DNA from 3 places in the Rahnella sp. PAMC25617 genome. Region 3 is predicted to be linked to each of the others. Evidence: predicted binding sites of a transcription regulator. Region 3 holds the regulator's gene; each other region holds the start of a gene.

Region 1 (4,133 bases), on a different contig from region 3:
GCTGTCAAACGTGGTGCAGGTCAAACCGGCTCCAGTGAGCGCACGTTCAAGTACCCAGCGGATGGAGCTATCGTCATCGACGATCCAGACTATCCCTCGTTGCATAAGAACCTCACTGGCGAATAGGCAGGAAAACCGAGAATTCGGTATGTCCTGGCCAACTGTTAAATTCAACTTTACCCGAATGCTGGTCAATCAAACTGCGTGCGATAGAGAGGCCCAGTCCGGTGCCCCCTTCGCGGCCACTGACCATGGGGTAAAAAAGAGTGTCCTGCAAATGTGCCGGTACGCCGGGGCCGTCATCTTCAATATCGATGCGTGCCGCCAGACGATAACGCACGCCGTGTAACGTAATCTGGAAAGCAGTCCGCGTACGCAATGTTATTGTGCCGCCTTCCTCCCCCAGCGCCTGCAAGGCATTGCGGGTGATATTCAATAAAATCTGTTCTATCTGATCAGGGTCGTGTGCCAGTTCCGGCAGGCTCGGATCATAGTCCCGTACCAGCTGAACGTTATCGGGTTTTTCCATCGACACCAGCTGACAAACGCGCTCCGCAACCTGATGAATACTTTGTGTCACATGCTGGCTCGGACGTTGCGGACCCAGCAATCTGTCGACCAGATTACGCAGACGGTCGGCCTGCTCAATAATGACTTTGGTGTACTCAAGCAAAGCCGGATCGGGCAGCGCTCTGGATAACAACTGTGCCGCACCACGCAAACCGCCAAGCGGATTTTTAATTTCATGCGCGAGACCGCGGATCAAATCTCGGGCTGCAACCTGTTGAGCATGCTGCAATTGTTCCTGACTCAAACGTCGCTGATTATCCATCGGCGCCAGTTCGACCAGAATAAAACCTTCCGGCAGCATCTGTGCGGTCAGTGACAACACATGCGCGCGGCCATCGACGACTAAAGTCACTTCGCTGTCTGTAAAGCCCTGTCCGGCTGTCAGACTTTCACGCATTAACTCGATGTTCAGCGAAAAATATCCCACCAGCTCTGGCAACGGGGTGCCAAAAAGTTTGCGGGAACTTTGCGCCAGTAATTGCTGAGCCGCCGGGTTGGCGTAATGCACAGCCAAATCGTCGTCCAACAGCAGAACGCTGTTGATTAAAGAATTCAGGATCTGCCCAGCATCGGGCAGCTTGCCAGTTGCCATACCGCAGTCTCCCGCACCTGATGGGTGCAATTTGTCTCGCTACCCGGCCAAAACACGGGTCAGAGGGGTTAAGCAGGAAAGAGTGTGGAGAAAAAAGCCCATCCGGAGATGGGCTGAAAGTTTCCACGGCAACAAATAAAATCGTCTTACTTGATTTTGACGCTGAAGGCTTTCTTACCGCCAGGCCTCCAGTCGGGTATTTCTCTCAGCGCCGGTCAGAGGACGGGCGCTGAGTTCAGCAGCTAATTCGAGAATTAAACGCTGTCTTTAGACGCTGTAGTACAGCTCGAACTCAACCGGATGCGGAGTCATACGCACGCGATCCATTTCTTCTTTACGCAGACCAATGTAAGCATCGATAGCGTCGTCAGTGAACACGCCGCCACGGGTCAGGAACTCGCGGTCTTCGTTCAGTGCGTTCAGCGCTTCTTCCAGTGAACCTGCAACTTTTGGAATTTCTGCTTCTTCTTCCGGTGGCAGGTCATACAGGTTTTTGTCCATCGCATCGCCAGGGTGGATCTTGTTGATGATACCGTCCAGGCCAGCCATCATCAGTGCAGCAAACGCCAGGTATGGGTTAGCCGCTGGATCAGGGAAGCGTGCTTCGATACGCATCGCTTTAGGCGTTGATACGTGTGGAATACGGATGGATGCAGAACGGTTACGCGCAGAGTAAGCCAGCATCACTGGCGCTTCGTAGCCCGGGACCAAACGCTTGTAGGAGTTGGTAGTCGGGTTAGCGTAGGCGTTGATCGCTTTAGCGTGCTTGATGATACCGCCGATGTAGAACAGTGCCATTTCAGACAGGCCGCCGTATTTGTCGCCAGCGAACAGGTTGTTACCGTTCTTGGACAGAGACATGTGGCAGTGCATACCGGAACCGTTATCGCCAAACATTGGTTTTGGCATGAAGGTCGCAGTTTTGCCAAATGCGTGAGCCACGTTGTGAACCACGTATTTGTAGATTTGAATTTCGTCCGCTTTTTTGGTCAGGGTATTGAAGCGGGTTGCCACTTCGTTCTGACCCGCGGTTGCCACTTCGTGGTGGTGAGCTTCAACAACCAGACCCATTTCTTCCATGGTCAGACACATGGTAGAACGCAGATCCTGGGAGGAGTCGACCGGAGGAACCGGGAAGTAACCACCTTTAACTGCAGGACGGTGGCCTTTGTTGCCGCCTTCATATTTGGTGCTGGAGTTCCATGCGCCTTCGATATCATCGATAGCCACGTGAGAACCGGAGATGCTGCTGCCGAAGCGCACATCATCAAACAGGAAGAATTCTGGCTCTGGCCCGAACAGAACGGTGTCCGCGATACCGGAAGAGCGCAGGAAGTCTTCTGCACGTTTTGCGGTAGAACGTGGGTCGCGGTCATAACCTTGCAGCGTAGTTGGCTCAAGGATGTCGCAACGAATGATCAGCGTGGTTTCTTCGTAGAACGGGTCAAGAACAGCAGTGCTCGCATCTGGCATCAAAACCATGTCAGATTCGTTAATGCCTTTCCAGCCACCGATTGAAGAGCCATCAAACATTTTGCCTTCTTCGAAGAAGTCAGCGCTAACCTGGTGTGCAGGAATGGTGACGTGCTGTTCTTTGCCTTTGGTATCTGTGAAACGTAAATCTACGAATTTCACTTCATGCTCATTCAGCATCGTCAAAACGTGTTCAGCGGACATACTAGTTCTCCCGAATTTCTCATTATCGTCGTGGAACGAATAACCATTTTTGGTCTTTAGTTGGAAATAACAGCTTTACTTGAACTGGCGTGTGGACTGAACAGCGCTATTATTTGACTGGTCAGACGCGTCACCCTGTAAAAACTTTTTTTTACCCTAAAAACTATTAGCGAAAAGTGTGCCAACTTTGAGAAAATGCAAACAACGCCATTTTACAGGGCTCTTGCACTCGATAAGTATGCACCATAACGGAATTTCTGCACTATAATGGTGCTATCTCTGAGATGCATGGCACCAAAACGGTGCGTCATAATGGTTCAGTGATCTTTTTGCACCGTGAAAGGGATCACAAAGTAACCATCCACAAGTTGTTTCATCAAGATCCTTGTGATCTTGTTTAGAACCTCGCTTAATACGTGTACAATAGCGCGCTATTTCTAATGCCTGAGGCAAAGCTGTGATCGAAAATTTGCGTAACATCGCCATTATTGCCCACGTTGACCATGGTAAAACCACCCTGGTCGACAAGCTGCTACAACAATCCGGTACTTTCGGAGAGCGTGTAGAAGCCACTGAACGCGTAATGGACTCCAACGATTTGGAGAAAGAGCGTGGGATTACCATCCTCGCAAAAAACACCGCCATTAATTGGAAAGACTACCGCATCAACATCGTGGATACCCCAGGACACGCCGACTTCGGCGGTGAGGTAGAGCGTGTGATGTCAATGGTCGACTCGGTGCTGCTGGTTGTGGATGCAATGGATGGCCCAATGCCGCAAACCCGTTTCGTGACCAAAAAAGCATTCGCTAATGGTCTGAAACCGATCGTGGTAATCAACAAGGTTGACCGCCCTGGCGCGCGTCCTGACTGGGTTGTTGATCAGGTCTTCGACCTGTTCGTAAACCTGGACGCAACCGACGAACAACTCGATTTCCCAATCATCTATGCATCAGCATTGATGGGTATCGCGGGTAACGACCATAACGATATGGCCGAAGACATGACCCCGTTGTACCAGGCGATCGTTGACCACGTATCTCCGCCACAAGTTGAGATGGATGCACCTTTCCAGATGCAAATCTCTCAGCTGGACTACAACAACTATGTTGGCGTCATCGGCATCGGCCGCATCAAACGCGGTACCGTTAAGCCTAACCAGCAAATCACTGTCATCGACAGCGAAGGCAAAACCCGTAACGGTAAAGTCGGTAAAGTTCTGACCCACATGGGTCTTGAGCGTATCGAAGCCACCGTTGCTGAAGCGGGCGACATCATCGCAATCACCGGCCTG
Region 2 (4,133 bases), on a different contig from region 3:
AAACTGTCCGCGAGACACAGCAACGTGATCTTGTTGTGAGTCGTTTTGTGCTGACCCGTGAAGAGTCAACAATCAAAAGTTTGGCGCAGTCCTACGCACAAGATCCGACGCGCGCAGCCACCGCGACAGCATTAGCTGATATTGTCCGTCACATCGACGGTGTGGCGACGCGTGTGAAACTTCTCCAGTTTGAGAATACTGATGAGTCACTTAACGCTTTAACAGGTTTTATGATTGAATCGATTCAGCAAATGAATGCCGTCAAATCCCAGCTAAATCCGGCGGATGTCAGCGCACTTGAAGACGTTGAACGCTCGGTCTCGGCTAAAAAGGAGAGTGCCAGTGATTACCTGCGTTCCTATATTGCTGAGCAGGAAGCGACTCAGCTGCTTGCAAAAGCAGGCGGCAAGCTGACGACCCTGAGTGACAATATCTTTGAATCGGAACTGAGTGCGGCTCATGACGATATTAGAAAGGCAGTGATATGGATGGCTTCACTTTTGGGGGCCGCCGTCTTGTTAAGTATTGGCATTGCGCTGATCATTTCCCGCCAGATTGTGAAGCCTCTGGCTGACACGCTTGAGGTTGCGCGACAGATAGCGCGCGGTGATTTAAGAGCTCATCTCAATACCACGCGTCGTGATGAACTGGGCGAACTGATGCAAGCAGTAGATGAGATGAACACCGATCTTCGCCGTATCATCGGTGATATTCGTGCCGGCGTGACGCAGGTAAGCCATGCCTCCGCAGAAATTGCGGCAGGAAATAATGATTTATCCGCACGTACTGAGGAACAGGCGGCTGCGCTTGAAGAAACGGCGGCCAGCATGGAGCAGTTAACGGCGACGGTTAAACAGAACGTAGACAATATTCATCACACCAGCCAACTGGCGGGCAGTACTTCGGAAACGGCGAACAAAGGCGGGCAACTGGTCTCTCATGTGGTGAAAACGATGAATGAAATCACGGCGAGCTCAGCAAAAATTGCTGACATTACAACGGTAATTAACAGCATCGCTTTTCAGACCAATATTCTGGCTCTCAATGCGGCCGTTGAAGCGGCGCGTGCAGGAGAACAGGGGCGGGGATTTGCTGTGGTGGCAAGTGAAGTGAGAAGTCTGGCGCAACGTAGTGCTCAGGCTGCAAAAGAGATAGAAGGTTTAATTGGTGAATCGGTAGAGCGAATTAATGCAGGGTCAGAGCTGGTAGAACAGGCGGGAACCACCATGCATGACATTGTGACTAAAGTGGCTAACGTTACCGAAATACTTAATGAAATTACGCAGGCATCGGATGAACAGAACAGGGGAATATCTCAGGTAGGGCAAGCCATAGTGGAGATGGACAGCGTGACTCAGCAAAACGCGGCCCTGGTGGAAGAGTCTTCTGCTGCTGCTAATGCGCTGCGGGATCAGGCACAAAATCTGGCGTCGTCTGTTTCGCGTTTTATTACTGAGTAATTTTATCCTCAAAACAGTCGTGTTATTACGGGCCGTTCAGGTACCTATAGCATGACTGTTTTATTCAGCCCGCCGTGTAATTCATCGGTCGGGCTGTCGAAAAAATGTAATTCCCATCGGTCACGCCTACTTCTTCACAATGCCCGCGATATCATTGGTGTTCATCAGATGATAATCGCCGTTCATGTCGGTGTAGCTGGTCATGCCGGTATCGCGGTCACGGTCGGGTTCACCGTGGGCGAAAAACTGGTCGCCCGCTTTGGTGTTGATCACATAATCACTGGCACAGCCTGATAATCCCATGGCCAGCACAATCGCCGTCAGGCAGGATAATTTCTTCATTGTTCAGTCGTTTCCTGTTGCAATCATCTGACCGCATTACAAAACAACCCGCCGAAAGAAGCAAAGAAAAAATATATCAACGGATTAGCCGTGGGGAACTTAACGTTACATTTTGGTGCAGGGCGTTCCGGTATCGTTATTTTCCTATTCTTTTCAGCACCAGTGCGGTGCGATGTGATCCCGTCGTTGTTTCTGCGAGTTCCCCGCAACGCCTGACAGGCGCTATCTATACTCACATAACCGTAACAATCACAGACGTCGGGTAACACTGGCAGATATTTTGCTTAAGTTTCTTACCTTTGATGTTGTCCGCCAGCGGTGGACAAACGGGATCTCCCCTCCATTGGCTTGTGCTTTAAATTTCAGATTTTCAGATTACGACTTTGCGTTGGTGTTTTTGCTGCATGCGTTGCCCATAACCCGTTTGCATAAACTCAGTCCTAAGGATCATGATGATGTCGATGAAATTTATGAAAAGTCCTCTCTCTCTTTTACTGGCTGGTTGTCTGGTCACGGCCTTCTCCGCGCGTGCGGATATTGTGATTGGGGTTGCCGGTCCGTTCACCGGTCCGAATGCCACTTATGGTGATCAGTACTGGCATGGGGCGACTCAGGCCGCCGAAGACATTAATGCCGCAGGCGGGATCAACGGCGAGAAAATCAAACTGGTTCAGGGTGATGATGCCTGCGAGCCAAAACAAGCGGTCGCGGTGGCTAACCGGCTGGTAGATCAGGATAAAGTGCAGGCAGTGGTCGGACATTTCTGTTCATCCTCTACCATGCCTGCGTCTGAGGTGTATAACGACGCCGGGATTATCGCCATCACGCCGGGCTCAACTAATCCGCAGATCACTGAACGCGGCATGAGCGATATGTTCCGTATGTGTGGGCGCGATGACCAGCAGGGGCTGGTGGCCAGCGATTACATCATCGACAAACTGAAAGCCAAAAAAGTGGTCATCATTCACGACAAAGATACCTACGGACAGGGGCTGGCGGATGCCACCAAAGCAGCGCTTAACAAACGCGGCGTGAAAGAAGTGATGTATGAAGGCCTGTCGCGCGGCGAAAAAGACTTTAATGCGCTGGTTACCAAAATCAGTGCGCAGAAACCAGATGTGGTGTTCTTTGGCGGCTGCCATCCGGAAGCCGGTCCGTTAGTTCGCCAGATGCGTGAGCAGGGCGTTCAGGCGACGTTCTTCTCCGGTGACTGTATCGTCAACGAAGAAATGGTCACCGCTGCCGGCGGTCCCCAATACACCAATGGCATTCTGATGACCTTTGGCAAAGACCCGCGTCTGATCCCGGACGGCAAAGCCGTTATCGATAAATTCCGCGCCAACAAATTCGAGCCGGAAGGTTACACCCTCTATTCCTACGCGTCCGTGCAGGCCATTGCCGCCGCCTTCAAAGCCACCGGCGGCAGCGATTCTGCCAAAGCCAGCGCCTGGCTTAAAGCCAACAGTGTCGATACCGTCATGGGTAAAAAGGCCTGGGACAGCAAAGGCGACCTGAAAGTCTCTGATTACGTGGTTTATAAGTGGGATGACAAAGGCAAATATCAGGAAGTTAAGGAATAACTCATTTTGATTTGCCAGTTCTAATCTGTGTCAGACCGCGCTCTTAGCCAGGCGCGGTCACAAAAAGAGACTGCGTATTTATGGATTCATTCTTCCTGCAACAACTGTTTAATGGCATTACGCTCGGTGCTGTCTACGGTCTCATCGCCATCGGCTACACCATGGTTTACGGTATTATCGGCATGATCAACTTTGCTCACGGCGAAGTGTATATGATTTCGGCTTACCTCTGCGCTATCGCGCTGGCGCTGCTTTCCTTCTTCGGGCTGCACTCTTTTCCGCTGCTGATCCTCGGCACACTGGTGTTCACCATCGTGGTGACCGGCGTTTACGGCTGGGCGATTGAGCGCATTGCCTACAAACCTCTGCGAAATTCCACGCGCCTTGCACCGCTGATTTCTGCTATCGGCATGTCGCTGATTTTGCAGAACTACGCACAAATCAGTCAGGGACCGCGACAGCAGGGCATTCCTACGATGTTTGATGGCGCGCTGCGTTTTCATATCGGAGACAGCTTTGTCCAGATGACCTACACCAAACTGTTCATTCTGGTGGCGTCCCTTGTCGGCATGTTGGTTTTGTCGTGGATTATCAGCAACACCAAACTCGGTCGTATGTGTCGTGCGGTACAGCAGGACAGAAAAATGGCCTCAATTCTCGGCATCAACACCGATCGCATTATCTCGCTGGTCTTTATGATCGGCGCGGCGATGGCGGGGCTGGCAGGCGTACTGGTCACCATGAACTACGG
Region 3 (4,133 bases):
TTACGATTTGTTCGTGACGTTTGTGCGGGAACGCTCAATGAGCCGTTTGCTGAGCAGTAAGAATTTTGAAAGCTTCAAGGCCATTGCAATAGACTGTTTAAGCCGCATTTAATACGGCTCAAATAGTGCTTTAATTATTAGTCTTCGTCAAAACCTGAATTAATCAGATTTACGACGGCGCTGAGAGCCTGTTCTTCATCTGGCCCGGTGGCTTCGATTTCGATTTTCTGACCTTTCGGGGAATCGAGCATCAGCAGCGCGATCACGCTGCTGGCTTCCGCTTCAATGCCTGTGCCGTTGCGCAGCATCACTTCTGATTCAAAGCTCTGCACCAGTTCAAATAACTTCATCGCCGGACGGGCATGCATCCCTAACCGGTTTTTGATTTCTACCGTTTGTTTTACCGTCATGATTTACGTTTTTCCAGCGTGCGATGGCGGGATTGCACGTTCTTCCCGCGGGAACGGAAATAGTCGGCCAGTTGCTCTGCGATATACACCGAACGGTGCTTACCGCCGGTACAACCAATGGCGACGGTCAGATAGCTGCGGTTGTTGGTTTCCAGCATCGGCAGCCATTGTTCAAGGTAGCTGCGGGTCTGGTAGATAAAGTTGTGCACTTCGGTATGACGGTCGAGGAACGCCGCCACCGGTTTGTCTAGGCCGGTCATCGGACGCAGTTTCGGATCCCAGTGCGGGTTCGGCAGGAAGCGTACATCGAACACGTAATCCGCATCAATCGGAATGCCGTGTTTGAAACCAAAGGATTCGAAGACCATCGTCAGTTCACGTTCGCGTTTACCCAGCAGGCGGGTACGCAGCATTTCTGCCAGTTCGTGAACGGACATTTCGGACGTGTCGATGATGAGATCAGCGGAAGAACGCAGAGGCTCGAGCAGATCGGCTTCTTCATCAATGGCACTTTCGAGGGAGAGATTTTTGCTGGAAAGCGGGTGCAGACGACGGGTGTCGCTGTAGCGGCGGATCAGCGTGTTGCGGTCGGCATCAAGGAACAACAGCTGCGGTGAGAAGCTCTCCGGCAGTTGTGACATCGCGTACTCATAAACTTCCGGGGTTTCCGGCATGTTACGCACGTCGATGCTGACGGCAGCTGACGTATTACGTTCAACGAGGGTCTGGGCAAGCTGCGGCAATAACACCACCGGCAGGTTATCCACACAGTAAAAACCCATGTCTTCCAATGCCCGTAGGGCAACCGATTTCCCGGAACCGGAACGGCCGCTGACAATCATCAGCACCATGGTGTCACTCCCCTGGCATTCAGTGTTCAGAATTCATTTTCCCGGCACCGTACCGGGAATCAGCAATTTATTCGTTTTCAGTCATTATCTGGAACAGTTCTTCATCGCTCTGCGCACTACGAAGGCGGCGACACACTGTTTTATCAGCTAATTTCTTAGCCACCAAAGATAATGTATGTAAATGGGTTTTACATTGATCTGCCGGTACCAGCAAGGCAAAAAGTAAGTCTACCGGCTGATTATCGATGGCATCAAAAGCGATCGGTTGTTCCAGCTGAATGAACACGCCGACGGCACGTAACGTATCTTCTTCCAGCTTACCGTGCGGGATGGCGATCCCGGCACCGATCCCGGTGCTGCCCATACGTTCACGGGTCAAAATAGCGTCGAAAATCACCTGTGGCGACAAATTAAGTTGTCTGGCTGCCAGTTCGCTGATGATTTCCAGTGCGCGTTTTTTGCTGGCGCAATGAACGCCGCTTTTAGTGCATTCGGCATTAAGCACCGACGTTAATTGCATTGCTATATCGTTGTTCATGTCATCTTTCACTTTTGCGCTGTTTCACCCTTAAAGCTATATCGGCTCGTTTCCCGAAGGTCACAAGCCGATGCCCGAAGGTTTGTAGCACAGGGTTGGCTACATGAATGTCAGTGCTGTTTCAGTTTGTCTTTATGTTTATTCAGCTGACGGGCCAGTTTATCAACCAGTCCGTCAATCGCTGCGTACATATCCTGATGTTCCGAGGTGGCATGTAACTCGCCTCCATTCACATGCAAAGTTGCTTCGGCAACTTTTTGCACCTTTTCCACGCTCAACACCACATACACCTGATTAATCCTGTCGAAATACTGCTCAAGCTTGGCCAGCTTCGACGTGATGAACTCTCTCAGGGGATCCGTGATCTCAATGTGATGTCCGGTAATGTTGAGCTGCATAATGTCTTCCTTCTCTGTTGAGGTCAAACTAACTGTTTACGTTGGTTTGAGGGCGGGATGGACAAAGACTCTCGGTATTTGGCGACGGTTCGTCGTGCAACCATAATTCCCTGATCGGAAAGCAGGGTCGCTAACTTACTGTCACTGAGCGGTTTTACAGGATTCTCCGCTGCGATTAATTTCTTCACCAGCGCCCGGATGGCGGTTGACGATGCCTCGCCGCCGCTGTCTGTACTGACATGGCTGGAAAAGAAATACTTCAGTTCGAAAATGCCACGCGGGCTGTGCAGAAACTTCTGCGTCGTGACGCGTGAAATCGTCGATTCGTGCATTTCTACGGCGCTGGCGATATCAGCCAGCACCATAGGTTTCATAAATTCTTCACCCAGTTCAAAGAACGCCTGCTGCTGCTCAACGATACAGCGCGTGACTTTCAACAGCGTGTCGTTACGGCTTTCCAGGCTTTTGATTAACCATTTGGCTTCCTGCAGGTTGCTGCGGATAAACTGCCCGTCGCTGTCGCTGCGTGCGGAATTCCCCATCGCGGCGTACTGCTGGTTAATCTTCAGACGCGGAATGCTGTCCGAATTGAGTTCAACCGTCCAGACTCCTGACACTTTGCGCACCAGCACATCCGGGATCACGTATTCGGATTCGCCGGTATTGATCGACTGGCCCGGACGCGGATCAAGAGACTGGATCAGGAGCATCGCTCCTTTCAGTGTATCTTCTTTTAACCGGGTTGATCGCATAAGTGCGCGGAAATCATGGTTCGCCAGCAAATCCAGATGTTCGCTGATGATAAGACGGGCTTCGGTGATGAAAGGCGTGTCGGTCACATACTGGGAAAGTTGGATCAGCAGGCAGTCGCGCAGGTCGCGCGCGGCCACGCCGACCGGGTCAAAACGCTGTACGCGTTTGAGCACGGCTTCCACTTCGTCCATCGTGACGTTTTCATCCCCGATGCTTTCCAGAATGTCGTCAAGAGAAACGGTGAGGTAACCGGTGTCATCGACCGCATCGACAATGGACGTCGCAATCGCCGCATCAGTATCTGAGAACGGCGTCAGCTCGACCTGCCACATCAGGTAATCCTGAAGGGTCTGGGTGGTTTCACCCTGATAAATCGGCAGCTCGTCGTCGCTGTAATCATTACCGGTGCCGGAAGGCGTGCCCGCGGTATAGATTTCATCCCAGGTCGCATCCAGCGGCAGCTCTTCGGGCATGTCTTTTTGCTCGAGTGCTTCGCGGGTATCTAACCCTTCGCTGTCGGTGGCTTCTACCGAGTCGATTTCTTCATGAAGGTCGGTTTGTTCCAGCAGAGGGTTGCTCTCCAGCGCGAGTTGGATCTCCTGTTGGAGCTCAAGCGTGGACAATTGCAACAGGCGGATGGCCTGTTGTAACTGTGGAGTCATTGCCAGTTGTTGGCTGAATCTGAGTTGCAAACCTTGCTTCATATCTTGGCTTTATTTCCGTTGATGAGTGAAAACGGCAACACTTCTGTCAGAGACGGCCTGTTTCATTTTAAAGTGAAACAGGCACGGTTCCGGCGGCACAGATCACAGACGGAATTCTTCACCAAGATAAACGCGTTTAACTTGTTCATCAGCAAGAATATCGGCTGGCGTGCCGTGGGCGATTAACTTGCCCTGACTGACGATGTAAGCGCGTTCACACACGTCGAGCGTTTCGCGAACGTTATGGTCGGTGATCAGTACGCCGAGGCCACTGTCACGCAAATGCTCAATGATTTTTTTGATGTCGATAACTGAAATCGGGTCAACACCGGCGAACGGTTCATCCAGCAGAATGAATTTAGGGTTCGCCGCCAGCGCGCGGGCGATTTCAACACGACGGCGTTCACCACCGGACAGTGACTGACCGAGGTTATCGCGCAAATGAGAAATATGGAACTCTTCCATCAGTTCATTGGCGC

What was found. Region 3 encodes sigma-54, which starts transcription at its own class of promoters, with help from an activator protein. Its sites were predicted from a motif close to GTTGGCACANNTTTCGCTNT; they were not measured.
Region 1: glnA (glutamate--ammonia ligase) is a predicted target of sigma-54. The motif match lies at 3,006-3,025, and genes of this name have one in related genera.
Region 2: ACM615_RS06835 (branched-chain amino acid ABC transporter substrate-binding protein) is a predicted target of sigma-54. The motif match lies at 2,070-2,089, and genes of this name have one in related genera.

What each region holds. Positions count from the first base shown of each region.
Region 1 is NZ_JBOCUM010000004.1:29,351-33,483, reverse strand. It holds gene glnG (nitrogen regulation protein NR(I)) at 1-105, opposite strand, end outside; gene glnL (nitrogen regulation protein NR(II)) at 113-1,162, opposite strand; gene glnA (glutamate--ammonia ligase) at 1,430-2,839, opposite strand; gene typA (ribosome-dependent GTPase TypA) at 3,297-4,133, shown strand, end outside.
Region 2 is NZ_JBOCUM010000006.1:184,484-188,616, reverse strand. It holds gene ACM615_RS06845 (methyl-accepting chemotaxis protein) at 1-1,460, shown strand, start outside; gene ACM615_RS06840 (YgdI/YgdR family lipoprotein) at 1,587-1,802, opposite strand; gene ACM615_RS06835 (branched-chain amino acid ABC transporter substrate-binding protein) at 2,258-3,382, shown strand; gene ACM615_RS06830 (ABC transporter permease subunit) at 3,463-4,133, shown strand, end outside.
Region 3 is NZ_JBOCUM010000013.1:102,207-106,339, reverse strand. It holds gene ACM615_RS16690 (BglG family transcription antiterminator) at 1-112, shown strand, start outside; gene npr (PTS phosphocarrier protein NPr) at 138-410, opposite strand; gene rapZ (RNase adapter RapZ) at 407-1,261, opposite strand; gene ptsN (PTS IIA-like nitrogen regulatory protein PtsN) at 1,329-1,811, opposite strand; gene hpf (ribosome hibernation promoting factor) at 1,910-2,197, opposite strand; gene rpoN (RNA polymerase factor sigma-54) at 2,221-3,654, opposite strand; gene lptB (LPS export ABC transporter ATP-binding protein) at 3,757-4,133, opposite strand, start outside.